2 linked regions of the Labilibaculum sp. DW002 genome follow. The protein of the gene in region 2 interacts with the protein of the main gene of each other region in a pairwise test. Links are inferred from orthologs where the notes say so. Each region holds a gene or a part of one and is shown on either strand. Other genes may lie near its edges. The genes, in order: rlmB and L3049_RS07645.

The links.
Region 1: the proteins of L3049_RS07645 (region 2) and rlmB interact in binary tests that used the Escherichia coli proteins (3 or more experiments, as listed by UniProt). The link is inferred for Labilibaculum sp. DW002 from one-to-one orthologs.

Annotation. Positions count from the first base shown.
Region 1 is NZ_JAKJSC010000002.1:99,542-115,913, reverse strand. The notes cover bases 5,262-8,085. They hold rlmB (23S rRNA (guanosine(2251)-2'-O)-methyltransferase RlmB), read right to left. Parts: upstream 7,132-8,085; coding sequence 6,391-7,131; downstream 5,262-6,390. Other genes in these bases: L3049_RS12130 (DUF418 domain-containing protein), read right to left, coding at 7,144-8,085; L3049_RS12140 (4Fe-4S dicluster domain-containing protein), read left to right, coding at 5,262-6,340. Also shown: L3049_RS12165 (M64 family metallopeptidase), read right to left, coding at 1-1,061; L3049_RS12160 (mechanosensitive ion channel family protein), read left to right, coding at 1,180-2,418; L3049_RS12155 (PQ-loop repeat-containing protein), read left to right, coding at 2,432-2,725; L3049_RS12150 (chalcone isomerase family protein), read left to right, coding at 2,766-3,320; L3049_RS12145 (3-oxoacyl-ACP synthase III family protein), read left to right, coding at 3,574-4,659; more of L3049_RS12140, read left to right, coding at 4,982-5,261; more of L3049_RS12130, read right to left, coding at 8,086-8,385; L3049_RS12125 (ABC-F family ATP-binding cassette domain-containing protein), read right to left, coding at 8,466-10,406; L3049_RS12120 (AAA family ATPase), read right to left, coding at 10,492-11,238; L3049_RS12115 (hypothetical protein), read left to right, coding at 11,408-11,851; L3049_RS12110 (glycoside hydrolase family protein), read right to left, coding at 11,918-13,030; 23S rRNA (uracil(1939)-C(5))-methyltransferase RlmD, read left to right, coding at 13,177-14,586; L3049_RS12100 (ATP-binding protein), read left to right, coding at 14,858-16,372. UniProt on the Escherichia coli protein: Specifically methylates the ribose of guanosine 2251 in 23S rRNA.
Region 2 is NZ_JAKJSC010000001.1:2,003,705-2,009,615, reverse strand. Bases 2,638-5,486 are described here. They hold L3049_RS07645 (NAD(P)H-hydrate dehydratase), read left to right. Parts: upstream 2,638-3,230; coding sequence 3,231-4,742; downstream 4,743-5,486. Other genes in these bases: L3049_RS07640 (DUF4831 family protein), read left to right, coding at 4,820-5,486; L3049_RS07650 (DUF4287 domain-containing protein), read left to right, coding at 2,638-3,121. Outside these bases: hemF (oxygen-dependent coproporphyrinogen oxidase), read right to left, coding at 1-278; L3049_RS07660 (DUF6787 family protein), read right to left, coding at 322-642; L3049_RS07655 (peptide MFS transporter), read right to left, coding at 827-2,344; more of L3049_RS07650, read left to right, coding at 2,579-2,637; more of L3049_RS07640, read left to right, coding at 5,487-5,911. UniProt on the Escherichia coli protein: Bifunctional enzyme that catalyzes the epimerization of the S- and R-forms of NAD(P)HX and the dehydration of the S-form of NAD(P)HX at the expense of ADP, which is converted to AMP.

The sequences.
Region 1 (16,372 bases), on a different replicon or contig from region 2:
TCAAAATCAACTAAGGTTGTTAAATTCGGTTCCCAAGGCTCAATTTCCAAATTGTAGAAATCTTCGTAAGCCACTTCAGAAGTATAATATTCGTCAGCCAAACCAACAAAACCATGTCCAAATTCATGACTTGCTACTTCTCTTGACAATTTATGATCAGAGGAACATGAGGTGTAGTAATTATAGATTCCTGCCCCACCATATTTTTCTGTATTAATTAAAACAAAAATATGATCGTAAGGCACATTAGCTGCAATATCATGCATCGTTTTAATATCAAATGTTGTTAAGTACCGATCAATATCAAAAGTGTAAAAGGTAGTATTAACCGCAGTATTCTTGTAAATATTCTCACCAGGAACATCTGTGCCCGACTCTTCCGAAATCGCTTCCAGAGCGTAAATATTAAAATTATTCTGATAATGTTTAAATGGAGGCACATCAAACAAGTAGCCTGCAATTCGTTTCACATCAGCTCTAAATTTACCCATTTCCTCCTGAGTATATCCTTCTGCAATAAATGCAACATCGACACTTGTCGCAGGATCTCCTTCTCCCATTACACGATTTGATACGATAGTATTTGGCTTTTCTTTACCAATAAAATAATTAGATGGATCAATTTCATACTCGAATATTTGTTCCATTTCCCCATTCCATTTTCTCGATTCTAAAACGAATAAAACAGGTCTCTTAGGAAAAGGCATCACATTTACTTGATAAAAAGCCCTTTTTAACTCCTTGGCTTCTGCTGTTGTTTGCCATTCCTGAAACAATGAGTTAAAACCTTTAGAATACAGCAAAACTTTAGTTTCTGCATCAATTAATTTGAATTTAAATGTTCCAAAGCCAAATTGATCAATCAGGTTCGTTTTACTACCTCCCCAAAACGGTTCTTCTTTTAATTCTTTGATAAATACCGTTTGATCTTTTGCACTTCCACCCATTAGGTAATCAACTCGCAAAGTTTTATTCTCAAAGTAATCTTCAAAATTAACTTGCCCAAATGCGAAACTCGTAATCGAAATTAGCATCACAATTAAACATCCTTTCTTATTCATAGTTGTTGTTTTGTTGTTTATAAGCTAAAAGTACAAAATATTATGACTTTCACTTTTCAATTGCAGATAGGAATAGATATCTTAGATTTTTTATTTAAAACATATAAATTAATATCTCATGAAAGAGCTTTTAGGCGTTCAATTAAAGAATTGGTTAGTAAATGGAGGCATAACCGAATATTGGGCGATCATTTTACAGTCCATAATTGCCGTTATTATCGTTCTTATAGTAGCTTGGGCCGCTGATTTAATTGCAAAAAAAGTTCTCATATCAATCATTACAAAGCTTGTTCGCAAAACCAAAACACATTGGGATGATATCCTTCTCGAAAGAAAAGTATTCGATAAAATTGCTCACTTTGCTCCAGCCTCAATAATTTACTATAGTGCTGGTCTAATTGATCATATCGGCTTAAGTAATTTTCTCCAGAATGGAGCCTATGTTTATATGGTGATATTGGCAATTATGCTAATTGATACTTTTCTAAATGCAGGTAACGACATTTACAATACAAGACCTGTTAGCAAAACAAGACCTATAAAAGGCTTTTTGCAAATTGTAAAAATCTTTTTCTATGCAATGGGAATTATTTCCATTTTAGCTCTATTTATAGATAAGGATCCATTAACAATAATTGCTGGAATGGGAGCTTTTGCTGCCGTTATTTTATTAATTTTCAAGGACACTATACTTGGCTTTGTTGCTTCTATTCAGCTTTCAGCTGACAAAATGGTAAATATTGGAGATTGGATTTCCATGCCTTCCAAGGGTACAGATGGAACTGTAATAGATATTAGTTTGAACACTGTTAAAGTTCAGAATTGGGATAAAACCATTAGCACGATTCCTACCTATTCACTTGTATCTGAATCTTTCAGCAACTGGAAAGGAATGGAAGAATCTGGAGGAAGAAGAATAAAACGCCATTTAAACATAGATGTCAAATCCATTCATTTTCTAAGTGACGAAGAAATCGTAAAATTTGAAAAAATTCACTTATTAAAGGACTATCTGATTGAAAAAAAGAAGGAAATTAGAACCGACAATTCCGAAGGCGAAATTCCTATTAATCAAAGAAGATTAACCAATATTGGTACGTTCCGAAAATATGTTGAAGCTTATCTGCACCAAAATCCAAAGATTCATGATGGGATGACCTTTCTTGTTCGTCAATTGCAGCCTACAGAAAAAGGTCTACCATTAGAAATCTATGTTTTTTCAAATGATCAAGCCTGGGCCAACTACGAAGCCATACAGGCTGATATTTTCGATCATATTTTAGCAATTGTTCCTGAATTTAATCTTCGTGTATTCCAGAACCCAACTGGCGATGATTTTAATAAACTCGTAAACTAAGACATCAACAAATATGAAAACTGCGATTAAAAAACTGGATTTTTTTGAATCATTAGGATGGTTCGGAAATATAATTTTAAGTATTGGAGTGATCCCACAAGTGGTGCAAACGTACAAAACACATGATGTTTCGAGCTTTAACTGGTCATTTCTATTAATGTGGTCTTTTGGAGTGTTCTTTACTTTTATCTATATTGTAAATGGAGATTTAAAATCTGGCAAAAGACAATACCCACTTTGGCTCAATTATTTAGTTAATATTATAGCCACTTTTTACCTGTGTTATGCCAAACTCTTTTATGCCTAAAACTTAAATTATTTTCACCACACACCACAAAAAAAACACAATGAAAAATTTTCTTATCCTACTATTTTTAATCTCAAGTTTATCTGCTTTTTCTCAAACTAAAGTAGGAGGCGTTGAGCTTCCAAACGAAATGCTCGTAAAAGAAAATCGGATGCAATTGCAAGGTGCAGGTACAAGAGTTAAATTATGGATGGATATGTATGCAATGGGATTGTATCTTTCTACAGATATAAATGATGCTGAGCAGATCATTTCAAAAGATGAAAGCATGGGAATTCGTCTTCAAATAATTTCTGGTCTAATTACGTCTGAAAAAATGGAAAAGGCAACTAGAGATGGATTTAAAAACTCAACCAATGGTGAAATGGCACATATTCAATCAGAAATTGACGAGTTTATCTCTGTTTTTAGTGGAGGCATTGAAAAAGAGGATGTTTTTGAATTTATGTACACAACCGAAAGCGGTACCATGGTTTATAAAAATGGTGAATTAAAAGATTCCATTAATGGATTATCATTTAAACAAGCACTATTTGGTATTTGGCTGTGCAAAAAACCTGTTGATAAGAGCTTAAAAGAAAAACTATTAAAATAAGCTCCCAAACACTCAAGTCATTTATTATAAACAACTTTCAACTAACACTAACTGTTTCAGATCTTAATTTCTTGTTAAAAAATCATCCATTTTAAATTTATTTTTTACCTTAGCCCCACACCTAACGCCAAATCTTCGTACGATTTGGCTTTTAAACATTAATCTTTCGGACACATAAAGAACTAGTCTCTAAGAAAATTTTGTGCTCCATAAACAAAGGGCATATTTATTATTTGAAACAAAAACAATAACAATGAGTACCAAAAGATTTTCGAAAATTGTTGGGTCGGGTAGTTATATCCCAACTGTCCAAGTTAAAAATGAACACTTTTTGAATCATGATTTTTTCGAGCCTAATGGCAAAAAAATTGAAACTCCCAATGAGGAAATTATTGAGAAATTTAAGGATATAACTGGAATTACAGAAAGAAAATATGCCGCTACTGATCAGCAAAATTCTGATTTGGCTTATATCGCTGCAAGCAGAGCGTTAGAATCATCCGGAATCGATAAAGAAAGTCTTGATTATATTCTTGTTGCTCATAATTTCGGCGATGTAAAACCTGATTCCACTTTAACAAATCAATTGCCTTGTTTAGCTGCAAAAGTGAAGAATCTGCTTCAAATCGAAAACCCGCAAACCGTAGCCTACGATATTCTTTTCGGATGTCCTGGTTGGATTCAAGCCATGATTCAAGCTAACTACTTCATAAAATCGGGCGATGCTAAACGTGTAATGGTTATTGGTGCTGAAACCCTTTCAAGGGTTTGCGATCCTCACGATAGAGATTCTATGATTTATGCAGATGGAGCAGGTGCAACGATATTAGAAGCATGTGAAGCAGAAGAAGAATCTGGAATATTGTCTCATGCCATGAGAACCGACACTAAAAACGAAGCATTCTTTTTACGTGCGGATGTTTCGGACAATATTGATTTTGAAGGAAACAGCAACAATCTATTCATAAAAATGCACGGGCATAAAATCTACGAATATGTTATTTCAAATGTGCCGCAATTGGTAAAGGAGAGTATAGAAAAAGCTGGCTTAGGATTAAATGATATCAAAAAAGTTCTAATCCATCAAGCCAACGAAAAAATGGACGAGGCCATTGCCAAACGCTTATTTCGCTTGTACGGTGAAAGAAAAGTTCCGGAAGATATTATGCCAATGATTATCAAAAAAATGGGAAATAACTCGGTAGCAACCGTACCTATTCTTTACGATATGATTGCGAAAGGAGAATTGGAAGGTCATGAATTTGAAACAGGAGATAACCTTATATTCGCATCAGTAGGTGCTGGTATGAGCATTAATGCCTTTGTTTATAAGGTATAAGTTGGGATTATACCCATAAATATTGAAGTATTAGTAAAAAGATTAAGGAAACGTTTGCATAGAAGAATTAATTTATGCAAATTAGCGGTGCTGAATCTGAAAAGCGTAGCAAACACAAGTGATGTAAGCAACTTTCAGTAATCAGAATAAAAAAGCATTCTAACCCTAATATTACTATAGATAATTACCCGGATCAAATTCATTTGATTCGGGTAATTCTTTTTTAAACCAAACTCAACCAAAGAAAGAGTCCAAATTAGAAGGAAACAAAAGCAAGCTGCGAAAATACTTTTATCTTTCAATCCTCTAAATTTTTACTCCTATGGATTTGATATCTACTTTGGCATTATATTTTTGTTTGACTTGTGCTATTATATTCTTTATTGGGCTGTTATATAGTGCTATTATATTCTGGTTCGAGAATGAGAAAAGAGCAAGTTTTAGAGCTCTCCTTATTGCAATAATTTTGCCAATTCCTTATTTTTTATCTTGGCAATATTCATGGGAAATTGTAGCAATCATACTATTAATTGATCTGATATTAACAGCAGTAGCATTTAGTATTCCACTACCTACTTCGAAAAATAGAACTGATCGCTTTCCTAAAACACAAATTGATGAGCGGGACATCATGTTCTCGAGAAATGAATTAAAACCAGGGAGTCAGAGGTACGAAGATTATTACTCAAAGAATCCAAATCGTAAGGCAACTGACAATGAATTTCGAAAAGAAGCAGGTCTATTATCTAACAAATCAATCTTTTACAATAAATTGGCCTATGCAGCATCTAACGCAAGTTTTTACACTGTAGATCAATTTAAAGATGCCATTGATGGCCCTGTAAACCAAAAGAAAGAAGAGATATCTCCTGAAAGAATGTTAGAATTTTTAATTGGATGGAGTAAGAAATTAGGAGCTTTGAACATTGGTTTTACTAAAATAGAAAACTACCACTATTATTCCCATAAAGGCCGAGGAGAAAGTTATGGGCAAGAAATAAAAGAGCATCATCAATATGCAATTGCATTTACTGTAGAAATGACGCAAGAAATGGTGACTGCAGCACCGCAAGCCTCAATTGTCATGGAATCAGGACAACAATATTTAGAAGCAGGTCGAATTGCGATACAAATTGGTCAATTTTTAAGAAGCTTAGGCTATTCGGCCAAAGCTCATATTGATGGAAATTACGAAGTTGTTTGTCCTTTGGTAGCAAGAGATGCTGGATTAGGAGAAATTGGCCGTATGGGCTTATTAATGACTCCAAAAGAGGGTCCTCGAGTTCGCTTAGGGGTTGTTACAACTAATTTTGAAATTCCAGTTCACAAATATCAACAGAACCACAGTATGTTAGATTTCTGCAACCGCTGTAAGAAATGTGCCGATGTTTGTCCAAGCAAAGCAATATCTTTTGATACCCCAAAACAAGTAAATGGTATTAAACGCTGGCAAATTAATTCTGAGGCATGCTTTACCTACTGGGCTAAAGCAGGCACAGATTGTGGTCGTTGCATGGCTACTTGCCCATATTCCCACCCAGATAACCTTCTGCACAACTCTATTCGTTGGGGCATAAAACATTCGCCTCTGTTTAGACGAATTGCTGTTCCTTTAGATGATTTCTTTTATGGCAGAAAACCCAAATCGGCTGATATGCCAAGCTGGGTTAAAGAAAAATAAAAAACGCAAGAATTAAATTCTTGCGTTCGATATATCGTCTTGTTTACTATTTATCCTCTTTGACGAACCGCTTCATACACCATTAGTGATGCAGCAACCGATACATTTAAAGATTCAATAGAACCTGTAATTGGAATTTTAACTTGCTCATCCGCTAAGCGCAACAATGCATCTTCGATACCAGTATCCTCTGACCCCATAATAATTGCAGTAGCCAATGAAAAATCTCCTTCTGTATATACTTTTTCTGCTTTCTCAGTTGCAGCTACAATACGAATTCCTTCTTTCTTTAAATTACGCGCTGTTGTTTTCAAATTTTGAACTCTACAAACTGGAATGTTATACAAAGCTCCAGCTGATGTTTTAATTGAATCTGGTGTAATCTTAGCCGAGTTTTTGAATGGAATAATGATCGCCTGTACCCCAGCACATTCTGCTGAACGAGCGATAGCTCCAAAGTTTCTCACATCAGTAATCTGATCTAAAATCAAAATTAAAGGTGTTTTCCCTTCCGCTAAAATCTGCGGAATCACGTCCTCTATTTCCTGGTAAGGAATTGGCACAATTAAAGCAATAACACCCTGATTATTATGCTGATCTAAAGATTTTATCTTTTCAGAAGGCACAAATTGATATTCTACACCTTTTTCGCGAATTAAATCGAATAATTCTTGAAATAAGTTACCAGATAAACCAGTTTGTAGTAATACTTTTTCTATTTCTTTTTCGCTTTTAATCGCTTCCATCGTTGCTCTAATTCCGAACAACATTTCCTGTCTTTGTTTAGCCATTTATCAATTTGCTTATTGGTGTTTTACATTTAGTGATAATTGTGGTTTTTCTTTATAAGTTAGATAACGCCACAACCATTCAAATGGTCCCATTCTATAATATTTCAACCAGTAATAAGATGAAATCATTTGGAATATCCAGATCAGTGCGACCAATGCAAGCAGTTCAATTCTAGAGAAGCGTGCAAACATTCCAAAGCCATAACTATAAAAAATGATGGAACAAATTATGGATTGGCAAAGGTAGTTCGTAAAAGCCATTCGACCAACTGCTTCGAGAGCTTTTGTCAAAAATTGTAAAATTTTCATTTGATAAATCAAGATGATCAAGCCAATGTAGCCTAAAGAAGTGAATAAGCTGCCGAAATAATTAAATTGATAACCAAACTTAAAAAAATGGATTACCTCCCACTTTGCTTCAATCATCTGATGAATTCCCTCATTACTGAAAAGAGTTCCAACAGTTAATCCAACAACAGCCAAAATCAAATAAAACAATTTTGATTTTTCAGCAGACAATATGCCTTTATTCAATAGAACCATACCCAAAAGCATCATCCCAGTAGTTCTCCACATAGAGAGCATAAAAAATGATCCAACTTGATAATTCATATTCAATTTAGCACGTTTCACAAAAATATCGAACCACGAACCAACTTGGTACAAATCAATTTCTGCCTTTAATAGGTCTTGTGATGGACTAAAATCTTTCATTGCATCTGCTGCCATTTCTTTAGGCATACTTTCAAAAAGGCTACCAATCATATAGAAAAATCCCATTGGAATGAGGTACAAAATTACACACAATACAATCTTCCATTGATCCTTCATTTTTCGTAATAAAACTGCAATTAAACCAATTAAGGAATAGGCTACTAAAATGTCTCCAAACCAGATAAAATAGGCATGTATCATACCAAATAAAAGAAGCCAAAGCATTCTTCTAATGTGAATTTTAGAACCATCAATTTCCTTATTCTCTAACCTTGTTATGAACAGAAGTATTCCTGCTCCAAAAAGGATCGAAAACATTGTCATGAATTTAAGTTCTCCAAAAACATGAACCAAATAATACGAAAAGTGATCTGAAGAGGATAAGTCCCCCATAACCGAAGGGTTTGAAAATGCGGCATTCGGCAATGCGAACAGAAGAATATTAATTAGTAAAATCCCTAAAAGGGCAAATCCGCGAAGGATATCGAGGGATTTAATGCGTTCGTTAAGATGGGTTGGGTGAGCAGATAGTTTGGGCATTTTTTCTTTTAAGATAAAGAAAAATCACGCAAAAATCACTAAGAATATTATTCACATTTTTTTTGAGTATAGCCCCACTCTTATTCTCCTTTTTCAGCAATTAAATTTTCAAGTTCTTCATTGTAATTCTCCCACGCTGTCATTTCATTTTCAAGATCTTTCTTTGCTTGTTCATATTTTGAGAACAAACTTTGATCTTGCATTTTTTCTGGATTGGCTAGCATGTCTTCCATCTCGACAATTTGCTCTTCGAAACGCGCAATATTGTCTTCTGCAGTAGAGACCGCCCTTTCCATTTTGGAAATCTTTTTACTCATTTCTTTGCGCTCCAAATAATTCATTTTATTATCCGAAGGAGCTATTTCCACCTGCGTTTGTACGATATTTTTCTTTACTTCCAGCTCCTTCAAAGAATCCATTTTCTTATTCTGAAGAAATGAATAAATACCACCCAAATGTTCTTTTATCTTCTTATTCGTAAACTCATATACCTTAGAAGATAAACCATCCAGAAACTCTCTATCGTGCGAAACAACAATTACCGTTCCTTCAAATTTCAAAAGTGCTTCTTTTAACACATCCTTCGATTTCATATCAAGATGGTTGGTAGGCTCATCAAGAACAAGCAAGTTTACAGGTTCCAGCAAAAGACGAATCATAGCCAATCGCGAACGCTCTCCTCCTGATAAAACTTTCACCTTCTTATCGATATCTTCGCCACCAAACATGAATGCTCCCAGAATATCACGAATCTTAGTTCGTACATCTCCCACGGCAACATCATCAATTGTATCGAAAACCGTTTTATTCTCATCAAGTAACATCGCCTGATTCTGTGCAAAGTAACCGATCTTCACATTATGTCCAATTTTACAAATACCCGTATGATCCAACTCGCCCATCAACACTTTTACAAGGGTCGACTTACCTTCGCCATTCTTACCAACAAAGGCTAACTTTTCACCACGCTCAATAACAAACTCTAGGTCTTTCAATACTAGATTATCGCCATAAGATTTACTCAAATCTTTCACCTGACAAACCAAATCTCCTGAACGAGGCGCTGGTGGGAATTTCAAATTCAACTTTGAATTGTCAACCTCATCTACTTCAATTCGATCCAGCTTTTCTAATTGCTTTACACGTGATTGTACCTGAACCGACTTAGTAGCTTTATAACGGAATCGTTCTATAAAATCTTCGGTATCCTTAATCATTTTTTGCTGATTCACGTAAGCTTTCATCTGCTGCTCACGTCGCTCGGCATGTAATTGGACATACTCTGTATAGGATACTTTATAATCGTATATTTTTCCAACCGAGATTTCAACCGTACGATTGGTAATATTATCAAGAAATGCTCTATCATGAGAAACCAGCACAACAGCTCCAGGATAAGTTTTCAAGAAATCTTCCAGCCATTGAATCGATTCAATATCCAAGTGGTTAGTCGGCTCATCCAGTAGAAATACATTAGGACGACGAAGTAATATCTTTACCAATTCTATACGCATTCGCCATCCGCCTGAAAACTCATCAGTCTGACGATTAAAATCGCTACGTAAAAATCCTAAACCTAACAAAGTACGCTCTGCTTCAGCTTGAATATTCTCTCCTCCCATCATATGAAACCTATCGTTCTTTTCCGTTAAACGATTTATCAATTTCATATATTCCTCTGATTCGTAATCTGTACGCTCGGCAATCTCATTATTTATTTGAGCAATCTCCTTCTCCAATTGAATCACTTCTTCAAAAGCAGTTAAAGCTTCTTCAATTACCGTTCTTCCATCCTCATGCTTCATTTGCTGAGGCAAATATCCAATCTTAATCTCGTTAGGTATACTAACTGTCCCCTTAGTAGCCTCCTGTTTTCCAGCAAAGATTTTTAAGAGTGTTGATTTTCCTGCACCATTCTTTCCCACCAAACCGATTCTATCGCGAGTATTCACAATAAAACTAACTTGCTTAAACAAAGTAAAGCCGCCAAATTCAACCGTAAGATTGTTTAATGAGATCATACCAATTCAGATTTTTCTATTAAAGCGACAAAGATAACAACAGTTCGCAGTTATTCGTAATCATTAATCAGTAAATACAAACATCCTAATTTTCACAAATAATGTGAAGTTGATCTTGCTGCATTTTTTGCTCTTTTTTTAGGAGCTCTGACTTTATAATATTTTCTTTTACTTCCTGCATTACAATTGTTTCTGCCTCTGCAAATGAAATATCATAAATTCGATTCACTTTCTGATATTCTTCTGGATATTTCGAAATCAACTTATCGTATAATTCATCGAGATATTTGGCATCTGGATTGTGAAATTCAAGCTTCAATTCAAAACGTCGAATTAATGCCTCATCAATTAAACCCAATTGATTGGTTGCAGCAATAATAATTGAGTTCTTGGGTAAAGAGTCAATCAATTGAATCATACTATTCACAACCCTTTTCATTTCACTACTATCGGAATTATCGTAGTCCCTTTCCTTACCTAGAGAATCGAATTCATCAAAAAACAATACAGCTTCTTGTGTTTCAACCATTTTAAAGGCTGCGGCAATATTCCTTGAAGTTTCGCCTAATTTAGAAGAAACAATATTTCCCAAATTAATGGTTTTCAACTTTTTTCCAAGATGATTTGCTAATGCCCTTGCAGTCATTGTTTTTCCACAACCCGATTTTCCATGAAGCAATAGCTTGTTCATAACAGGTAAGCCATATTGACTCAAAATTTCAACATGCTCATATTCTCTTAAAAACTGATCTACTTTTAATGACAATTTCTCATCAAAAACAATATCCTTTAAATTTACTCGCCCCGAATTGGGTACAAACAAATGATTCATGATTATATTTTTTGTTAGTTGTTGTGTTTAATTATTCTGCAAACCTAATATTTTATCCTCTAAGTAATCATGTCATTTGTTAGTTTTAGAAAAAGAATTACATTTGCAAACCATTAAAAAAAACCACTATCTATGTATAAAACAATATATTAACAAACATTGTTAAGTAATGAAATTTGTAAAATACTCATTTTGGGATGAACACAGGCTTTTAATAAAGGCATGTAGAGGGGAAGTTGTACAGCGAGAATTGATTAATGAATTTCAGGAAGTTTTTTCCAATTTAGACCACACCAGTCCAGTTGATGTTTTAATTGATGTAACAAAATTAAGACTGAAAGCTTCTGTTGCTGATAGTGAACTTTACACTACTTTTTTTCAAAACGATAAAATCTACAATCTTGTAGATAAAATTGCTGTTATAACCAGCACCCCAGATCAAGTAGTGCAAACAATTTTGTTCATGGAAGGGATTCAACATTTAAATACTGATATAAAAATTTTCAGCTCTGTTGATTCTGCTGTAATCTGGCTAAATACAAATGCCAGAACAAAAGACATCAAAGAAATATTAATGAATTTAACTGAAATTGAATCACCAAAAAACATTTAAAACAAAAGGGAATTCAAAACTGAATTCCCTTTTTTTATTTTTAATATTCCCTCTAGGTTATTTCTATTACTTAGAATAATCCTTATGAATTGCTTTTTCAAATTCAAGCCAATGTGCATCCGTCATTCTATCAGGTGTAAACAAGCAGATTCCTGCTGCTCCATTCACCATTGATTCTCTTATTGCTTCTGCCATTTCTTCTGGAAGTAAACCATGGTTTTCAGGATCTGCTTCTTTTGCTTTCGAATCTGGTTTTGGACAAATAAACAATCCACTGTAAACCGGTTTCTGTCCATTTAAACTTTCAGATGATTCTTTGCACATTTTCCCAATCCATTCGGTTCCTTCCAAGTAAAAATCGTTGTAGTTCATTGGTAAAAATGCATCTAAATTCCACTGATCCCATTCCTGACGAACCATTTTTACAGCGTGTGAATGTGGCCCCGGAAAAACTGCTGCAGTAATCTTTTTGCCTTTTGCATGTACATCTTCCACCAATCGATTTACCATTTTTGTAATTAAATCTTGACGGAATTTTTTCCATTCATTGATTTCTCGTGCTTGAGACTGATTAGCAATCTCAATTCCCGATTTAGCTTTAAAATCAGCTTTGCATTTGTCGCAATAACAATAATCAAATTCAGGATATTCTTTATCCATAATTAAATCATACTTCTCCCACAGACCTTCTGCCAAAATTACATCCGGGTAACGGATATAATCCAAATGCACTCCGTCTACTTCGGGTAAAGCAGCAATGCTAGTATATAAATTAGATAGATATTGATAAACCTCTTCTTTATTTGGACACAAAAAAGTATAATGATCTACATAAGCAGGTTTATCATAGGCAGATTCTCCATTCCCATTTACGGCATATAAATCAGGAGAAATATTCTTATCCTTTCCCTGAACCATGGTTGGAATCCAAGTATGAAACTCGAGGCCTGCTTCTTTTGCAATTTTTCCTACTCGTTGATATACCGCAGGATCATGTCCTCCATTGTACATCAATCCATCAATACCTTTTTCCTTTAAATCCGTAAAGTTGGCTTTTAATTCGATATCCGTAGCTTCACCAGGACCTCCTAACCATGCAAAACATGGAACTTTTGTTGTTGATTTTGTTCCACACGAAACCAATACAAATAGTGCAAAAACAGCAAGTAACTTGTTCATAGTACTTTTAATAAAAATTGAAATGTGGCTTTGGAATACACGGTAAATATAAACAAATAAGTAATTACACATTCATTAATTAACAAATTGATACCATATCATTTGAAATTGTATCTTTGTGGCCATATTTAAAAACAATTGTACTCGTGGGACGTAAAAGAAACAGAAAACCCTTACTGGAAAACATTGAAATAGTAAAGTTAGCAGCCGAAGGAAAGGCCATTGCTAAGGTAGACGATAAGGTTGTATTTGTAACCAATGTGATACCTGGCGATGTTGTGGATGTGCAGGTGACAAAAAAACGTAAAAGTTATATGGAGGGTCATCCTGTTGTATTTCATAAATATTCTGATTTAAGAGTAGATGCTTTTTGTGAGCATTTTGGTATCTGCGGAGGATGCAAGTGGCAAAACTTACCATACGAGGAACAACTAAACTTCAAACAACAAGAAGTTCTTGATAATTTAAGTCGAATTGGAAAAATAGATTTACCTGAGGCAAATCCAATTTTACCTTCGGCAAAAACAGAATTCTACCGTAACAAGCTTGAATTCACTTTTTCGAATAAAAGATATCTTACAAATGAAGAAATTGCATTAGGAGACGAAATTATTAGAACACCAGCTGTTGGTTTCCATGTGCCAAAATTATTCGACAAGGTTGTTGATATCAATAAATGTCATCTTCAAGCAGAACCTTCAAATGCCATTCGTTTAGCAATTAAGGAATATGCTTTTGCCAATGATTTGAGCTTCTTCGATATTCGTGCTCAGGAAGGATTTCTTCGCACACTAATTATCAGAACCTCAACAACAGGTGATGTAATGGCTATCGTTGTTTTCTATCACGAAGATGTGGAGAAACGCGAAGGTCTTATGGCTCATATAGCTGAGAAATTCCCGGAGATTACCTCATTATTGTATATCATCAACGAGAAAGCTAATGACACCATTACTGATCAGGATGTTATTCTTTATAAAGGTGAAGATCATATCTTCGAGCAAATGGAAGATTTAAAGTTCAAAATTGGACCAAAATCATTCTATCAAACCAATTCGGAACAAGCTTACGAATTATATAGCAAAACTCGTGAATTTGCTAATATTCAGAAAGACGAAGTTGTTTACGACTTATATACAGGAACAGGAACCATTGCTAATTTCGTGGCTCGTCAGGCTAAAAAAGTAATTGGTATTGAATATGTGCCAGAAGCAATTGAAGATGCTAAGTTGAATTCAGAAATTAATGGGATTGATAATACGGCTTTCTTTGCTGGTGATATGAAGAATGTATTAAATGCGGAATTCATTGCTGAACATGGTCATCCTGATATGATGATTGTTGACCCACCAAGAGCAGGTATGCATGCTGATGTGGTTGAAACTATTCTACAGGCTGCCCCAAATCGAATTGTTTATGTCAGTTGTAATTCAGCAACACAAGCAAGAGATCTTGAGATGATGGACCATGCTTATAAAGTAACTAAAATACAAGCTGTTGACATGTTCCCACACACACATCATGTGGAAAACATAGTCCTAATGGAAAAACGATAAGATACTTTATTTTACAAATAATAAAACCCCAAGCTAAAAGACTTGGGGTTTTTTGTTTAAGTATAAGTCTTAAATTCGGATTGAATAGTAAGTGAATTGTACAATCTGCTAAAATACAAACATACCTATAATCATATTTAATTTCCAATTAGATACACCACCTTATACGAAACTTAATTTGCACACTACCAATTAGTTGACTATCTTAGGTGTTAATGTTTTATTTAACCAAATAATTAAAAGCCAAATCAAGCAGGCAAACATATAAAATATGAAGAGTCTTAAATTTCAAACTCGTCTTATTATCGGATTTTCAATCATTCTATTTTTTAGTTTCACAATCGGAATTACCTCCTTTGTTTTGGTTAAAAACATAGGTAATAGCACTGAAGCAATCTACAAACATCCTTTTACTGTTAGTAATTCAGTAAAAGACATCAATATTGGGATCAATGCAATTCACCGTTCAATGAAAGATGTTGTTTTAGCAAATAACACAGAACAATTACATCAATCAATCAATTTAGTAAATCAATACGATAAAGAAATTAAAAATGCATTTTCCTTAGTTTCAGAACGTTTTCTTGGCGACAAAAAAATTGTAAATGACACCTATAAAACCTATACGAAATGGAAAAAAATTAGAAATGAAGTAATTTATCTGAAATCAAATGGAAATGATATTGAGGCAGCTAACATTACTCGAGATAAAGGTGCTGTACATGTGAATTTATTATTTCAGAAAACAAAAATCTTAACAGACTTTGCACAAAGTAAGGCAGATGAATTCCGTCTTGAATCGTTAAAAAACAGTAAAAACAGTAGATTCATACTTCTTCTGATCATTTCAATAATACTGCCTCTAAGTACCATATCTGCCTTTATTATTTCAAAAAGTATTTCTCAACCGATACATGAATTCATACAAGATTTAAGAATGCTTTACCAAAAAGAAGGTATTTCTGAAAATAATATTCATGACAAAAGTGAACAAGAAATTTTAACAGAAACTATTTTTGAATTGAAACAAGCATATGGAGAACTAAAAGATTTCAATACAGAATTAGACAATAAAATTGACATTCGTACTCGAGAATTAAAAGTTGCAAAAGAAAAGGCCGAAGAAAGTGAGCAACTTAAATCTGCTTTTTTAGCCAATATGTCTCATGAAATTAGAACCCCTTTAAATTCAATTCTTGGCTTTTCTGAATTCCTAAAAAAAGAAGACATCCCAAAGCTAAAAAAAGACCTTTATCTGAATCTAATTCAATCGGGAGGACAAAGATTACTAACGATTATTTCTGATATTGTTGACATCTCAAAAATTGATGCTGGACAATTTAATCTTTGCTACGAAACATGTCAATTAAACAAACTAATTGATGATCTTTTTAATCAGTTTTCCATCACAAACACGAACAATCGCGTTAGCTTTTCAACAAACAAATTTTTCAGTGATGAAAACAGTTACATTTCAACTGACACCACAAGATTGAGTCAGGTGCTATCAAATCTAATTGAAAACGCACAAAAATTTACGAGAAAAGGGGAAATTGAGTTAAGATACGAATTGACTAACAATCAGCTACTGTTCCAAGTAAAAGACACCGGAATTGGAATCAAAGAAGAATATCATGAACATATTTTTGCACGCTTCAGACAAAATGAGCATGATAAATCAATTGTGCAATCAGGAACAGGGCTTGGCTTATCAATTGCAAAGGGAATTGTAGATCTATTTGGAGGTGAAATAGGAGTAGAATCTGAAATTAACCACGGAGCTACT
Region 2 (5,911 bases):
TGCATAATAAGCGATACGCCAGTTGCAAAAAACTCATCGCCTTTTACATTGAGCTTAGTTTTAATTTTTTCAGGAAGAGGACCATGAACAGCGGAGAAATTAACCCCACCTTTTTCAATTGTATTTCCCTCTTTTATTACTCGGCTTCTTCCGCCTCCACCGCCATCTCGTTCCCAAAGATCTTCAATAAAGGATGCTTTTCCATCAGTAGTCTCAATGGCCTTGGTAATTCTATCTTGTAGTTGTTTAAATTTCTCTGCGATTTCTTCTTTATGCATAGAGGATTATTGTTGCGTGTGTTGTCTTTAGTAATATTCTGAATTATGCTTCTTTGTGAATGGTGTTTTTCTTTTTCTTAGATGAAAAGCGACTAATCATTTTCTTTTCAAAATTCCAGAAAAATCGAAATTGCCCTAGTATACTACCTACAATTAATAATAGGATTTGATAAGCTGGAGTGATGATAATAATACTCATTATTATTTTGATCATCAGGTTGGTTTCGGGCCCAATAGAAAGGTATTCAAATATTGGTTTCCTCACCATAACTGAAAGACTACCAGTTATGGAAAAGGTAATAAGGATTAATATTAGTTGAAGATTTGAATTGATCTCCCAACGTTTTTTAAGTTTCTCAAACATGAGGTTTTATTTAGAATAGTTTTGAATAAGCAAATATAATATAAAATACCTTTAAGTCTGAAATAGGAGAGGGATTTTCTGTTTGATTTTATTGATTAACCAATAGAATTTTAAATAAGGAAGTTTATGGCATAAAAAAACCGCCTCATATATGAGGCGGTTTTTGATATATTATTTGTATTTCTTATTCAGAAACTCTTTCTAACCATTTTACCATTACAAGCATGATGATCATTGAGATAGCACATGCACCAATAAATACTGTCCAAGTTAACCAGATAGGTACTCCAACGTAAAGCATAGCACCAAATACTAATAACTGGTTACCAGCACCTGTTGCACCTAACCAAAGACCTTGCATTAGACCTTGATACTGAGGAGGAGCTACTTTCGATACGAAAGAAATTCCAAGTGGACTAATGAAAAGCTCAGCAACAGTTAAGATGAAGTAAGCACCAACCAATAGGAATGGAGTTACTTTATCAGCCTCAGGAAGACCACCCATCTCAGTTACTTCAGAGAACAATGGTACATTAAGAGAACCAAAAGTCATCAATACATAAGCTAATGCAGCGATAAACATACCAATTGCAATCTTCTTAGGGGTAGATGGCTCAATTCCACGGTTACGTAACCATCCGAAGATACCTACAACAACTGGAGTTAAGAATACTACGAAGAATGGATTAGCCATTTGGAAAATCTCTGGATCAAAACTAAAGCCACCAATATTAAGTACAGTATAATCTCTAGCAAACATAGTAAGAGTTAAACCATTTTGGTGGAAAGAGAACCAGAAGAAGATAACAACTCCGAATACCGCTAATAAAGCGTAGATTCTTTGCTTAACTTCCTTAACATCCATCTGAGTAACGGTTGTGTTGTTTGCTTTAGCTTCAGCAGCTTTTTTCGCAGGATCTGGGAAGTTAGCTTTATTCTTAAGATAGATAACCAATGAAATTAACATAGCAACAATCGCAACAGCAAATGCATAATGGAAACCTTCATTAAATACATTTAAGTAATCATTACAAAAAGCAGTATAGTCAGTAATAGGAGAAGCACTTACTTGGTTTGCAATTTCATGAAATCTTTCCGCTGCTTTTTCTGTAAGCGTACCGCCTAGGTGTTGATGACATAGCTCAGGAAGATTGGCATTGTATTCAAAACCGGATCTTGCTAACCACCAACTTCTAATAGATGGAGCAATCATTGGAGCAAAAATACCACCAATATTAATAAACATATAGAATAAAGAGAAACCTGAGTCTCTAACCTTATCATACTTAGGATCATCGTACATCTGACCTACTAAGGCTTGTAAGTTACCTTTGAATAAACCATTACCAAATGCAATTACAGCTAAAGCAACACAGGTTGCAACTAGGTATAAAGTTAAGTTTGGAACTGGAGTTGGAGTTGGAATTGCAAGAAGCACGTATCCAAAAGCCATCATTAATAAACCTGCGAGAATAGTTCCTTTGTAGTTTTTAGTTTTATCGGCAATAACACCACCTAAAATAGCAAGGAAATAGATAGATGAATAGAAAGTTGCATAAATCCAACCAGCAGCGGTTCCATCTAAACCGAATTTAGCTTGTAAGAATAATACCAAGATAGCCATCATGGTATAGAATCCGAATCTTTCACCCATATTTGCTAAAGCAGCAGGAATCAGACCTTTAGGATGTCCTTTAAACATAGTTGTTTGTTTTAATTATTAATAGTTTTTACTTGTTTTCATGAGATGGACAAATATATAAAAAAAAACAAAAGAGAGTAATGATTTGTTAGCAGAATGAGTCTATTTAAAACGTTTTCGTAAGCAAATATGGAATTGAAAAGTTTAGTATCTTTGATATACAAGCCCAAAGCATTAGAAATAGTAAGATGTAACCGAGTATTTTCGGTATTGTAGCCAACAAAAAATTGACTTATGGATCCTGCACTGAAGACGATGATTGAAAATATGCCTGAAAAAACGGGTAAATCATTAGAAGAATGGAAAAAAATATTGAAAAAAAAATCATTCGAAAAACATTCGGAAGGGGTTAAATATCTAAAATCTGAATATAATGTTACACATGGGTTTGCGAATACAATTGTAACACTATCAAAAGAAGAAGATAATACATCAGAAGATCTTGTGGAATCTCAATACAAGGGAAAAGAAGAATTAATTCCGATCTACGAAGAACTTATCAAGTATCTTAAAACCTTAGGTTCTGATGTTACTATTACTCCCAAAAAAGGAAGTGTCAGCATTATTCGTAAACGACAATTTGTTTTAATTAAACCCGCAACCAAAACAAGAATTGATTTAGGCTTGAAAATAAAAGACAAGCCAATAGCGAATAGGCTTGAAAGCTCTGGACCTTTTGGAACAATGTGTACCCATAGAGTGAGAATTTCTGAATTGTCGGAAATTGATAATGAATTGAAAGCTTGGATACTAGAAGCATACGAAAAATCGAAATAAACTGGCTACCATTAAATGCAAATTAGCAAGTGGTTAGATACTTATTTTACGAGCAGTAGTCTAATTCTTTTTTCTTTATTTCAGAGTCAAAATTTAAAACTTAATTGATATGAAAGTATTCTCGGCCGAACAAATTTCAAAAATTGATACATTCACTATAGAACACGAGCCAATTGCTTCTATTGATTTAATGGAAAGAGCTTCATCTAAAATTTATAATTGGATCGTTGGGAAATTTCCTTCTCCTCAGAATTGCAAGATATTTATTGGACCTGGGAATAATGGAGGAGATGGTTTGGCTGTAGCTCGAATGCTTGCTGAGAAGAACTACTCTGTAGAAGTATTTCTGCTAAAAATAAGTGATAAAATAGCTTCAGATGCTCAGGTAAACTTGAGCCGAATTCAAAACAAAAAGAACCTGGATATTTATGAGCTTACCTCCATTGATAATATGCCTTGGTTGTTTCCAGATGACATCGTAATTGATGCTGTCTTTGGGTCAGGTTTGTCAAGACCATTAAGTGGATTGGCTCTTGAAATCGTGAATGCTATAAATGCTAGCGAGGCCAATGTTGTTTCTATCGATGTGCCATCAGGATTGATGTGTGAAGATAATTCTACGAACAATACGAGAGGAATTGTTCAAGCAGATTACACCTTAAGTTTTCAGTTTCCTAAATTGGCTTTTCTATTTCCTGAAAATGCTAAATATGTAGGCGAATGGGAAGTACTTCCAATCGACTTGCATCAAGAAATTATAAAATCAGAATTGACCCCTTATAAAATACTAAATAGAGAATTTGTAAAATCTCTTTTAATGCCAAGAAAGAAGTTCGATCACAAAGGAACTTATGGGCATGGTTTACTAATTAGTGGTAGTTATGGCAAAATGGGCGCAGCTATTTTGGCATCTCGCGCTAGTTTGCGTTCGGGAATAGGTTTGCTGACTTCTCATATTCCACGTTTGGGTTATCAAATAATGCAAACTGCAGTGCCTGAAACCATGGTTAGTATCGATCGATCGGATATTATTTTTACTGAATTCCCAAATTTAGATCAATTTAAGGCAATAGCTATTGGTCCTGGAATTGATAAAAAACAGAATTCCTACAAGGCAATGATCGATTTGCTAAAAGAGGTGAAAGTACCGATGGTCTTGGATGCAGATGCGATCAATATTATTGGTGAACATCCTGAGTTAAAAGATGACTTGCCAATGGGCTGTGTATTTACGCCTCATATGAAAGAATTTGAACGTTTGGTCGGAAAATCAAAGGATAGTTATACAAGAAACTGTATGCAAAGAGAATTTGCTAAAGAACATCAGCTTACATTGGTTTTAAAAGGAGCTTACACTGCAATTTGTTGTCCGGAAGGAAGTTGTTATTTTAATCCGACAGGAAATCCTGGAATGGCAACCGCAGGAAGTGGTGATGTACTAACTGGAATAATATTATCTTTGTTATCGCAAGGGTATTCTTCCCATGTGGCAGCAATAATAGGAGTGTATTTACATGGTTTAGCTGGCGATTTGGCATCTGTTGATCTTGGAATTGAAGCGCTTACAGCAAGTGATATTATCGACTATTTGCCAAAAGCATGGTTAAAACTAAAAAAATGATTACTCCAGCATAATTAAGCTAGGTCGTCTAGCGTTACTAATAATAGCGAATTCAAAAATAAAAAATATAGATTGTAATGAGCCGAATGATATTTAGAACCTCAATGGTATTTCTTACCATTATCTGCTTGCAATGGAATGTTAGTGCGCAAAAAAGAAGAACACTTGAAACTCCAAGTACAGTAATTTATGCTTTACCGCAAACAGTTATAAAGCTTGATGTAACAGCTGAGAAAACAATTTTGAAACGAGGACCTTTTGCCGAATATGCTAACAAATACCTCGGTATTACAGATGTTGTGTCAGCAAATGGAGTAGAGTGGAAATTGAAAACAATTAATGCTTCTTCGGTAGGAGAGGTTGATCCAGAACAATACCATAAATTAACCACTTCGGTTGATTATGAACCAAGTTTAATTGCTTTGAGCCCAACTGGCCTGATAAAAGGTTTTAATTTGAAGAAAAGCCAGATTATCGATGAGGATAAAGAGTTACTATTTACTTCTGTAGAGGATGTTGATATTGAGTATGGAAAATTCTCTATCGATCCAATAATAAAGTATAGAGAAGATACGATTTATAAGGTAGTTGAAACAGATACGGCTTTTATTAAAATACCTGTTCTTGAAAAGCAGGCCTTAACCAAGTCGTTAGAAGAAAAGGCCGAAGAAGCTGCTCATGAGATTTTTAAATTACGCAAAAGAAGATTTAAGATTTTAACTGCGAATTTTGAGGTTTTACCTCCAGATGGAAAAGCTTACGAAGTAATTGTAAGAGAACTTAGAAAGTTAGAAGATGAGTATTTATCTCTTTTTATAGGTAAGAAAGTAAGTTCTCTTCGGAATTTTCATTTTTCTTATACACCCAATAAAGGAGAAAACGGAGGTGTCGTTTTTAGAATGTCGCCACAAATGGGACCAGTTGGTGTGAACGATTTGGGAGGCAAACCAATTCGTATTGATTTTAAAAATTTAGAAAGCACTAGAGAATTAGCAATTATTCCAACAGCAGGTATCGCTCCACAAAAGCTAATTTCTTATCGTATTCCTGGTATAGCAGATGTTTCTATTTCTAATGGAAAACGAGTTTTGTATAAAGATAGAATACCAGTGGCTCAATTCGGTAAAATTGCAAATTTGCCAGCAGAGGTTTTGTTGAATGAAAATTAC